DNA from 2 places in the Nocardia sp. NPDC057663 genome. Region 1 is predicted to be linked to the other one. Evidence: riboswitches for the same ligand, from Rfam matches in the RefSeq annotation. Region 1 holds a riboswitch; the other holds the start of a gene.
The links. A riboswitch is a leader RNA that binds a small molecule or an ion and turns the genes downstream of it on or off. The one in region 1 is predicted to bind thiamine pyrophosphate.
Positions count from the first base shown of each region.

Region 1 (4,505 bases):
CGAATGCTATGAGGTGTGCTCCAACGCCTGGGGCGCCTATATCACCACGAGCCTGCGCGGCCTGCTCACCACCGGCCAGGGCGATCCGTTCCGCCGCACCAGCACCGCGGAATCGGAACTACGCAAGCACGGCAACGACGACCTGGTGAATCTGGACGCCCTGCGCTGATCAGCCGCGCGGCGCGATGAGCAGCGTCTGCGTGCTGCGCCCGATCGGCCCGGTCTCGTCGAACAACGCCGATTCGGCGAGGCCGATGCCGTGCGGCTGCGGATGGGTCACCGCGTCCAGGCACACCCATTCGCCGACCGGCTGCCGGTGCAGGGTGACGGTGAGGTCGGTATTGATGAACAGGTACTTCGACCAGTCGAGTACCGAGCTCACCCCGTTGCCCGAGTCGGCGGCGGCCAGCGTCCGCTCCAGGGGGCTCGGTGTGGTGCCCGCGACGATTGGATACTTCAACCGGATCCAGCAGACCGCGGGCCCCGGCCGCCCGAAAGAGCCGGAGGCGAACCGGTATTCGATACCGGTGTGGAAACCGATCTGCTGATCGGAGGGGAACACCTCGGGTTCCGTCGCCGTCGGCAGCGGGCGCGTACCGCTCGGCAGGAATTCGACCGGCAGATCGAGTTCGGGCTCACTGAGCTTGAGCCGCCACGCGTTGGCCTGCATCACCGGCCCACGCTCCGACGACAACGTCGCCTGGATCAATTCCACGCTCCGCCCCGACCGCACCACCTCGGCCCGCGCCGTCAGCGGCGCCAGCGGCACGGGCCCGAGGATCTCCACCGCGACCCGCCCGACCTGGAACCCGTCCCGCGGCTCGCACCGCTCGATCACATGCCCGAGCAGCGCCGAGGGCGGCCCCGCGTGCTGCGCGTCCGGCGACCAGGGGCCGCGGGTGAGCTCGGTCGACTCGAACCGGTTCGGGTCCGCCGGGTCGGGGAGATAGAACGCATCGGCCATATCGCCGACGCTACCGCAGGGGATTCGCGGTTAGTTGCCGCCTCCGGCGGAGCCACTGGTCAGCGCGCTGAGCAGGTCGAGCAGCGGGCGGATGGGGCAGGGATTGATATCGGTCGACGTGCAGCCGATGGACGACGAACCGGAATCGGCGACCGGCAGCGGCGAGGCCGCCGCAGCGGTACCGAGCGGTGCGGAGAGAGACAGGGCGGCGGCCGCGACGGCCCCGGCGACGATGCGTTTCGTGCGAGCAGACATGCCAGCACCCTACTGATCGCCCGGAGTAGGGAAAGCCCCCGAAATCCAGGGGTGGACGTCGGGGGCTCGGCTCCGTTCGGTCAGGAGACGACGGGCAGGTAGACCTTGTTGCCCTGGTCGGCGAACTCGGCCGACTTCTCGGCCATGCCCGCTTCGATGGCGGCGACGTCGGTGAGGCCCTGCTTTTCGGCGTATTCGCGCACGTCGGCGGAGATACGCATGGAGCAGAACTTCGGGCCGCACATGGAGCAGAAGTGGGCGGTCTTGGCGGGTTCCGCGGGCAGGGTCTCGTCGTGGTATTCGCGGGCGGTGTCCGGGTCGAGCGAGAGCGCGAACTGGTCGTGCCAGCGGAATTCGAAACGGGCCTTAGACAATTCGTTGTCGCGGTCCTGGGCGTGCGGGTGGCCCTTGGCGAGGTCGGCGGCGTGGGCGGCGATCTTGTAGGTGATCACGCCGACCTTGACGTCGTCGCGGTTGGGCAGGCCGAGGTGCTCCTTGGGGGTGACGTAGCAGAGCATCGCGGTACCGGCCTGGGCGATGATCGCGGCGCCGATGGCCGAGGTGATGTGGTCATAGGCGGGCGCGATATCGGTGGCCAGCGGGCCGAGGGTGTAGAACGGCGCCTCCTCGCACAGCTCTTCCTCGAGCTTCACGTTCTCGACGATCTTGTGCATCGGCACGTGGCCGGGGCCTTCGATCATCACCTGCACGCCATAGGATTTCGCGATCTTGGTGAGCTCGCCGAGGGTGCGCAGTTCGGCGAACTGGGCCTCGTCGTTGGCGTCGGCGATCGAGCCGGGACGCAGGCCGTCGCCGAGGGAGAAGGTGACGTCGTACTTCGCGAGGATCTCGCAGAGCTCACGGAAGTGCGTGTACAGGAACGATTCCTGGTGATGGGCCAGACACCACGCGGCCATGATCGAGCCACCGCGCGAGACGATGCCGGTGACGCGCTTGGCGGTCAGCGGGATGTAGCGCAGCAGCACGCCCGCGTGCACGGTCATGTAGTCCACACCCTGCTCGCACTGCTCGATCACGGTGTCGCGGTACATCTCCCAGGTGAGCTTGGTGGGATCACCGTTCACCTTCTCCAGCGCCTGGTAGATCGGCACGGTGCCGATCGGGACCGGGGAGTTGCGCAGGATCCACTCGCGAGTCTCGTGGATGTTCTTGCCGGTCGACAGATCCATGATGGTGTCGGCGCCCCAGCGCGAGGCCCACACCATCTTCTCGACCTCTTCGGCGATCGACGACGACACCGCGGAGTTGCCGATGTTCGCGTTGATCTTCACCAGGAACTTCTTGCCGATGATGGTCGGCTCCAGCTCCGGGTGCTTGTGGTTGGCCGGGATCACCGCGCGGCCGGCGGCGACCTCGTCACGCACCAGCTCCGGCGAGACACCCTCGCGCGCGGCGATGAAGCGCATCTCCGAGGTGATGATGCCCTGGCGCGCCCAGGCGAGCTGGGTGGGCGGACCGTCGACGGCGGGCTTGTCCCACTCGTCGCGCAGCTTCGGCAGACCGGCCTCGAGGTCGATCACCGCGTTGTCGTCGGTGTACGGGCCGGAGGTGTCGAAGACGTCGAAGTGGTCGCCGTTGGTGAGGTTGATCCGGCGCACCGGAATGCGCAGGCCGTCGACCTCTTGGTAGTGCTTGACGCTGCCCTGGATCGGACCGGTGGTGACGGTGTCGACCGGAGCGGTGCTCCCGTTCGAAGACGTGGCTGTGCCCATGGTGTTTCCTCCCTACGCCGGCATTACCCGGTCAGGTTCAAACGGTCGACGGCCCTGAGCGCCCTATTCGAATGGGCTAGCCGTCCTCTCAGCCCGCTGGTGCGAGCCCCCGTTGGCGTGTGAAATTTTTCGAGGCCGACGATACCCGGCGTGGTTCGCGACCCGCCCGGGAAGTCCGGGACGGGCCGCGAACAGCTCAGACCGAGGCCGGTTCGAGGACGGGCTTGTCGGCCCGGTCGGGCACGGCCTCGACCGCGGGTTCGTCGGCCTCGCGCAGACCGAACTTGTTGTGCAGCAACACCAGCGGCTTGGGCGCCCACCAATTCCACCGACCCATCATCCGCATCAGCGCCGGTGCGAGCAGTCCGCGGATGACGGTGGCGTCGCTGATCACGGCCAGCGCGCAGCCGAGGCCGAACAGCTTCATCATCGACACGCCGGAGGTCGCCACGCCGAGGAACACGATGCTCATCAGCAGCGCGGCGGCGGTGAAGATGCGGCCGGTGCGGGCGACGCCCATGGCGACGGCTTCGGTGTTGCCCTCGTTCGTCTTGGGCCCGGCCAGCCATTCCTCGCGGATCCGCGAGAGCAGGAACACCTCGTAGTCCATCGAAGCGCCGAACGCCAGGCTGAACATGAGGATGGGCATGGCCAGGTTGAGGGTGCCGGTGGAGGTGAAACCGAGCAGCCCCGACAGGTTCCCCTCCTGGAAGATCCAGACCATCGCGCCGAAGGTCGCCGCCAGCGACAGGATGTTCAGGGCCAGTGCCTTCACCGGCAGCACCACACTGCCGGTGAACAGGAACAACAGCACCAGCGTGGTGAGCGCGATCAGCGCGCCGGCCAGCGGCAGCTTGCCGGTGATCGCGGTGACCGAGTCCTGGTTGAGGGCGGCCGGGCCGGTGACCAGGGCATCGGACGGAGCGGGGACGGCGCGCACCGCGTCGAGCTGGTCACGGCCCGCGTCGGAGTACGGGTCGAGCGTGGTCGCGACCGTCAGGTACGCGCCCGCCGACGCGTCCGACATCTCGGGAACACCGGCGGCCACCCGCAGCCCGTTGCGGTAGACGGCCGCGCTGCTGAGCACGGCGGGCACATCGGGCACCTTGGACAGCTCGCGGGCGTAGCCGTCCAGGTCGGCGGGGGTGCCACGGAACTCGGGCAGCACGATGGTCGCGCTCGACGCCATGTCGGCGTCGAATTCGGTGCGCAGCACGTCACCGACCTCGCGACTGGCCACCCCGGTGGGCAGCGAGCGGTCGTCGGGGTAGCCGAACTGGACGCCGAGGAACGGCGAGCCGAGCAGCAGCAGGAACGCGGTCGTGACCAGCGCGATGGGCAGCGGCCGCTTCATCACGGCGGTGACCAGGCGGTACCAGAATGTCTGCTGCGGCTGTTTCGCCGCGCGCGGCGCCCGCCGGAACAGCTTGCGCAGCGGCGCTCGCAGGTCGAGCGCATCGATGCGGGGGCCGACCAGGATGAGCAGTGCGGGCAGCACGATCACGGCGGCGGCGGTGGCCGCGGCGACGACCGCGATGCCCGCGTAGGCGAAC
Region 1 covers NZ_JBHVHX010000001.1:847,179-851,683, reverse strand. The annotation lists gene ACFVAV_RS03975 (SRPBCC domain-containing protein) at 1-169, shown strand, start outside; gene ACFVAV_RS03970 (thioesterase family protein) at 170-964, opposite strand; gene ACFVAV_RS03965 (hypothetical protein) at 995-1,219, opposite strand; gene thiC (phosphomethylpyrimidine synthase ThiC) at 1,300-2,952, opposite strand; TPP riboswitch at 2,945-3,075, opposite strand; gene ACFVAV_RS03955 (MMPL family transporter) at 3,149-4,505, opposite strand, start outside.

Region 2 (4,505 bases), on a different contig from region 1:
ATGAACGCGGCCACCAGCCCCGCCATCGGCGCCGCCCGCTCATCGAGTTCGGCCCGCGCTCGCCAGCCCGCGAACCCGAGCCCCACGGCCGCGATCCCCGCGAAGATCAGCGACGTCGGCGCATCGACGATCCCGTCGCTCATGTGCATTGCCACGGTGCTGCCGTTCACCTTTCAGAACACTACGCTCATTATCTGTCCAAGTGAACAGATAAAAGGATGTCGGACCGCGACGCCGGCCTGGATGCGACCCGAGTGCGAGGCGACTAGAATCCGGTGATGGAGCGCCGCAGCGAAGCCGCGCGCAGCCGTCGTAGACATGACCGCCGGTCACCCTTCGACCGGTTCGTCGAGCAGGCCGAGCTGCGAGTGAGTCAGGCTCCGTTCTTCTTCCTCTGCGCCGGAATCGTCGCCGCGTGGCTGATCAGTTTGCCGTGGTGGACGGATCTCAAAACCTGGCAGGTTGCCATCCACACTGTTGCGAGCGTCTTCACCCTGCTGTTGGTGGTGCTGCTCGAAAACGCCGGCCGCCGCGCGAGCGAGGCCGCGCAGGAGAAACTCAATGTCATCGCCGAGGCCTTGGCCGCGCTCCTGACCTCCTCCGCGTCCACCGATCCCGAACTCCGCGCGGCCGCGGACCGACTGCGAGAAGCCGTCGGACTCGAAGAGCGCCACTGACCAGACGGCGCCGAGTCGACCCAACTGGCAAACACATTCGCCGGGGCCAGACCATCGTCGTCGACAGCGGCGTCACCATCACCTGAGCTCGCGACCGCATCGCCCGGCGCTGCCCCCACCGAGACCATCCCAGAGCCGAACAGTCTTGTCGTCGCGGTGTCTGCCGTCGTATGTGACGACAAGGGGCCGCATCCTGCTTCAGCGGCGCGCTGACAGCGACCTCTGGGCACTGCCCGGACACAAGAAAACCCCTCCGGCCGAGCCGGAGGGGTTTCGGTCGGAGATCAGTCCGCGGACACTTCGCTGCGGTCACCGCTCCACAGCGTGTGGTACTTGCCGTCGGCATCGATGCGCTCGTACGTGTGCGCGCCGAAGAAATCGCGCTGGCCCTGGGTCAGTGCGGCCGGCAGGCGCTCTGCGCGCAGTGCGTCGTAATAGGACAGCGAGGACGCGAACGCCGGGACCGGGATCCCGAGCAGGGTGGCGGTGGACACCACGCGGCGCCAGCTGTCGATCGCCGTCTCGATCGCCTGTCGGAAGTACGGCGCGAGGATCAAACTCGGCAGGGCGGGGTCCTGCTCGTAGGCTTCCTTGATCCGGTTCAGGAACCGGGCCCGGATGATGCAGCCACCGCGCCAGATCGTCGCCAGGTCACCCGGGCGCAGATTCCAGCCGTACTCGGCGCTGCCCGCGGCGATCTGGTCGAAGCCCTGTGCGTAGGCAACCACCTTGGACGCGTACAGCGCCTGCCGGATGTCCTCGGTGAACTGCTCGACATCGGTGGGCTTGTCGGCGAGTATGCCCGACGCCAGACCCACCGCGGCTTTGCGCTGGGCACGGGAACCGGACAGCGCCCTGGCGAAGACCGCCTCCGCGATGCCGGTCACCGGCACGCCGAGATCGAGCGCGGACTTGACCGTCCAGCGGCCGGTGCCCTTCTGCTCGGCCGCGTCGACGATGACGTCGACCAGCGGCTTGCCGGTCTTCGCGTCGACCTGCGCGAGCACCTCGGCGGTGATCTCGACCAGGTAGCTCTCCAGGTCCCCGGAGTTCCACTGGGTGAACACCTCCGCGATCTGCCCGGCGTCGAAACCGAGCGCGTCACGGAACAGGTGGTAGGCCTCGCCGATCAACTGCATATCGGCGTATTCGATGCCGTTGTGCACCATCTTGACGAAGTGCCCGGAACCGTCGGGGCCGATGTGGGTGCAGCACGGGGTGCCGTCGACCTGTGCCGCGATCGACTCCAGCAGCGGGCCGAGCGACTCGTAGGACTCCTTCGGTCCGCCCGGCATGATCGCGGGACCGTTGAGTGCGCCCTCCTCGCCACCGGAGATGCCCGCCCCGACGAAGTTCAGGCCGCGCTCGCGCAGGGCGGCCTCGCGACGGATGGTGTCGGTATAGAGGGCGTTGCCGCCGTCGATGATGATGTCGCCCGGCTCCATCGCGGCGGCCAGCTCCTCGATGACGGTGTCGGTCGCCTCGCCCGCCTTGACCATGATCAGCACTCGCCGCGGCTTCTCCAGCGCCGCGACGAACTCCTCGACGGTCTCGGTACGGACGAAATCGCCGTCACCGCCGTGCTCGGCGAGCAACGCGTCGGTTTTTGCCACGGAACGGTTGTGCAGTGCGACGGTGTAGCCGTGCTTGGCGAAGTTGCGGGCAATATTGCTGCCCATCACGGCCAGGCCCGTGACACCGATGTGTGCACGCGCGGTCGAGGTCGACATTGATCAGCTCTCTTCGTTCGGCGGTTCGAGGGGCGCGGAAGACAGGTCCTTGGCAGGCAAGTTACCGGGTGCCGGTCCGCCGCCGAACACCTACCACCGTGTCTGGGGCTCCGCACGGAACCGGGCATAGCCCGCGTGTCGGCGCTCGCTGCTAGTGTCGGACGAGTTCTGACACGGGGTGCCTCGCGACCGCGAGGCTGAGAACAGACCCGCTGAACCTGTTCAGGTAATGCTGACGAAGGGATGTCACGGTGTTGCGCGCCCACACCACAAATACCGGCCTGTTCACCGATCACCTCTGGGACCGGACCAAGGTCCTGCGGAGCGCGATCGACGAGCTGGAATTCCTGCGCCACCTCGGCGAGGGCACATTGCCGCTCGAGGTGTTCCGCACCTACATCGAACAGGACTCGCTGTATCTCACCGGGTACTCGAAGGCGCTGGCGATTCTCGCCGCCAAGTCGCCGGACCCGCAGACCGCGGCCTTCTGGGCGACCTCGTCCGCGAACGCCGCCGCTGTCGAGTCGGCCATGCACGACCAGCTGCTCACCGGTGGCGCGCTGCCCCCGAGGCAGGGCGAGCCAGAGTATTCGCAGACCTGCCTGGCCTATGTCTCCTACCTGATCGCCGCCGCCGCGACCGAGTCCTACGCCGTCGCCGCGGCGGCCGCGCTGCCCTGTTTCTGGATCTATGCCGAGGTCGGACGCGACCTCGCGGGGAGCGCCGCGAAGGTGATCGCCGCCGACCCCACACACCCGTACGCCCAGTGGGTCACCACCTACGGCGCCGCGGAGTTCCAGCAGGCCGCGGCCACGGCTCGAACGCTGGTCGACGCCGCTGCCGAGTCGGCGAGCGAGCAGGAACGGACGGCGATGGAGAAGGCGTTCATCGTCGCCGTGCGCTACGAGTTGATGTTCTGGGACACTGCCCTGCATCCGCAGCCCTGGCCTGCCGCATGAGCGGGCGTCTTCGCCGCGCGCTCGCGGTCATGGCAACCACCGTCGCGACCCTGTCGCTGCTCACCGCCTGCGGTTCGGGCGGCGGCTCCGAGCACACCATCCGGTTCGCGCTGGACTGGACGCCGAATACCAACCACGTCGGGCTCTACGTCGCGTTGCAGCGCGGCTACTTCGCCGACGCCGGTCTGGATGTGCAGGTCCTGCCGTACAACAACACCTCCGTCGACACGGTGATCGATGCCGGAAACGCGGAATTCGGGATCAGTACCCACAATTCGTCGACCTTCGCCCGCGCGTCGGGTGCGCAGGTGAAGTCGGTGCTCGCCCCGTTGCAGCACTGGGCGACGGGCATCGGCGTGCGCGCCGATCGCGCCGACCTCGCGAGGCCGAAGGACCTCGACGGCAAGACCTACGCCGGTTTCGGCGACCCGGGCGAGCGGGAGGCACTCCAGCAGGTCATCCGCAATGACGGTGGCACCGGCGAATTCACCTCGGTGGTGCTGGGTTCGTCGGCCTACGAAGCGGTCTACTCCGGCAAGGCCGACTTCACCGTCTCGTATCTGGCGTGGGAAGGGATCGAGGCCGAACACCACGGCACCCCGATGCGCTACTTCCGGTACACGGACTTCGGTTTCCCGGACGCCTACGCGATCGTGGTCGACGCCAACGAGGGCTGGCTGGCCCAGAACCCGGACCGCGCCGCGAAATTCGTGCAGGCGCTGCAACGCGGCTACCAGTTCGCCGCGGAGAACCCGGACGCGGCGGCCCAGGATCTCATCGACGCCAATCCGGGCGCGTTCAACGACGAGAAGCTGGTCTTCGAGAGCCAGCGCATGCTGGCCGAGCAGTTCATGAAGAACGCCGCGGGCAAGGTGGGCACCCAGACGGTGGAGCAGTGGTCGGCGAATTCCGGCTTCCTGTACCGGGGCGGTCTGCTGACCGGCCCCGATGGAAAGCCGCTGACCACCGAACCCGACTGGTCGACCTATTTCACCAATGAGTACCTCGCCAACCCGTGAGCCGTCCGTAGCCGCGCCACCGCTGACCCCCGCCGGCGGCGACGGCGGGACGGCTCGCTGGGCCGGGATCCGGTGGGCGGTGCCGTCGTTCGTCACGGTGGCGGCGCTCGGCGCGATCTG
Region 2 covers NZ_JBHVHX010000007.1:281,818-286,322, reverse strand. The annotation lists partial or broken gene ACFVAV_RS18805 (energy-coupling factor ABC transporter permease) at 1-170, opposite strand, end outside; gene ACFVAV_RS18800 (low affinity iron permease family protein) at 279-677, shown strand; gene gndA (NADP-dependent phosphogluconate dehydrogenase) at 962-2,407, opposite strand; TPP riboswitch at 2,572-2,668, shown strand; gene ACFVAV_RS18790 (TenA family protein) at 2,659-3,366, shown strand; gene ACFVAV_RS18785 (ABC transporter substrate-binding protein) at 3,363-4,385, shown strand; gene ACFVAV_RS18780 (ABC transporter permease) at 4,363-4,505, shown strand, end outside.
Region 2: linked by a shared signal. The riboswitch ahead of ACFVAV_RS18790 (TenA family protein) and the one ahead of thiC (phosphomethylpyrimidine synthase ThiC) in region 1 are both predicted to bind thiamine pyrophosphate.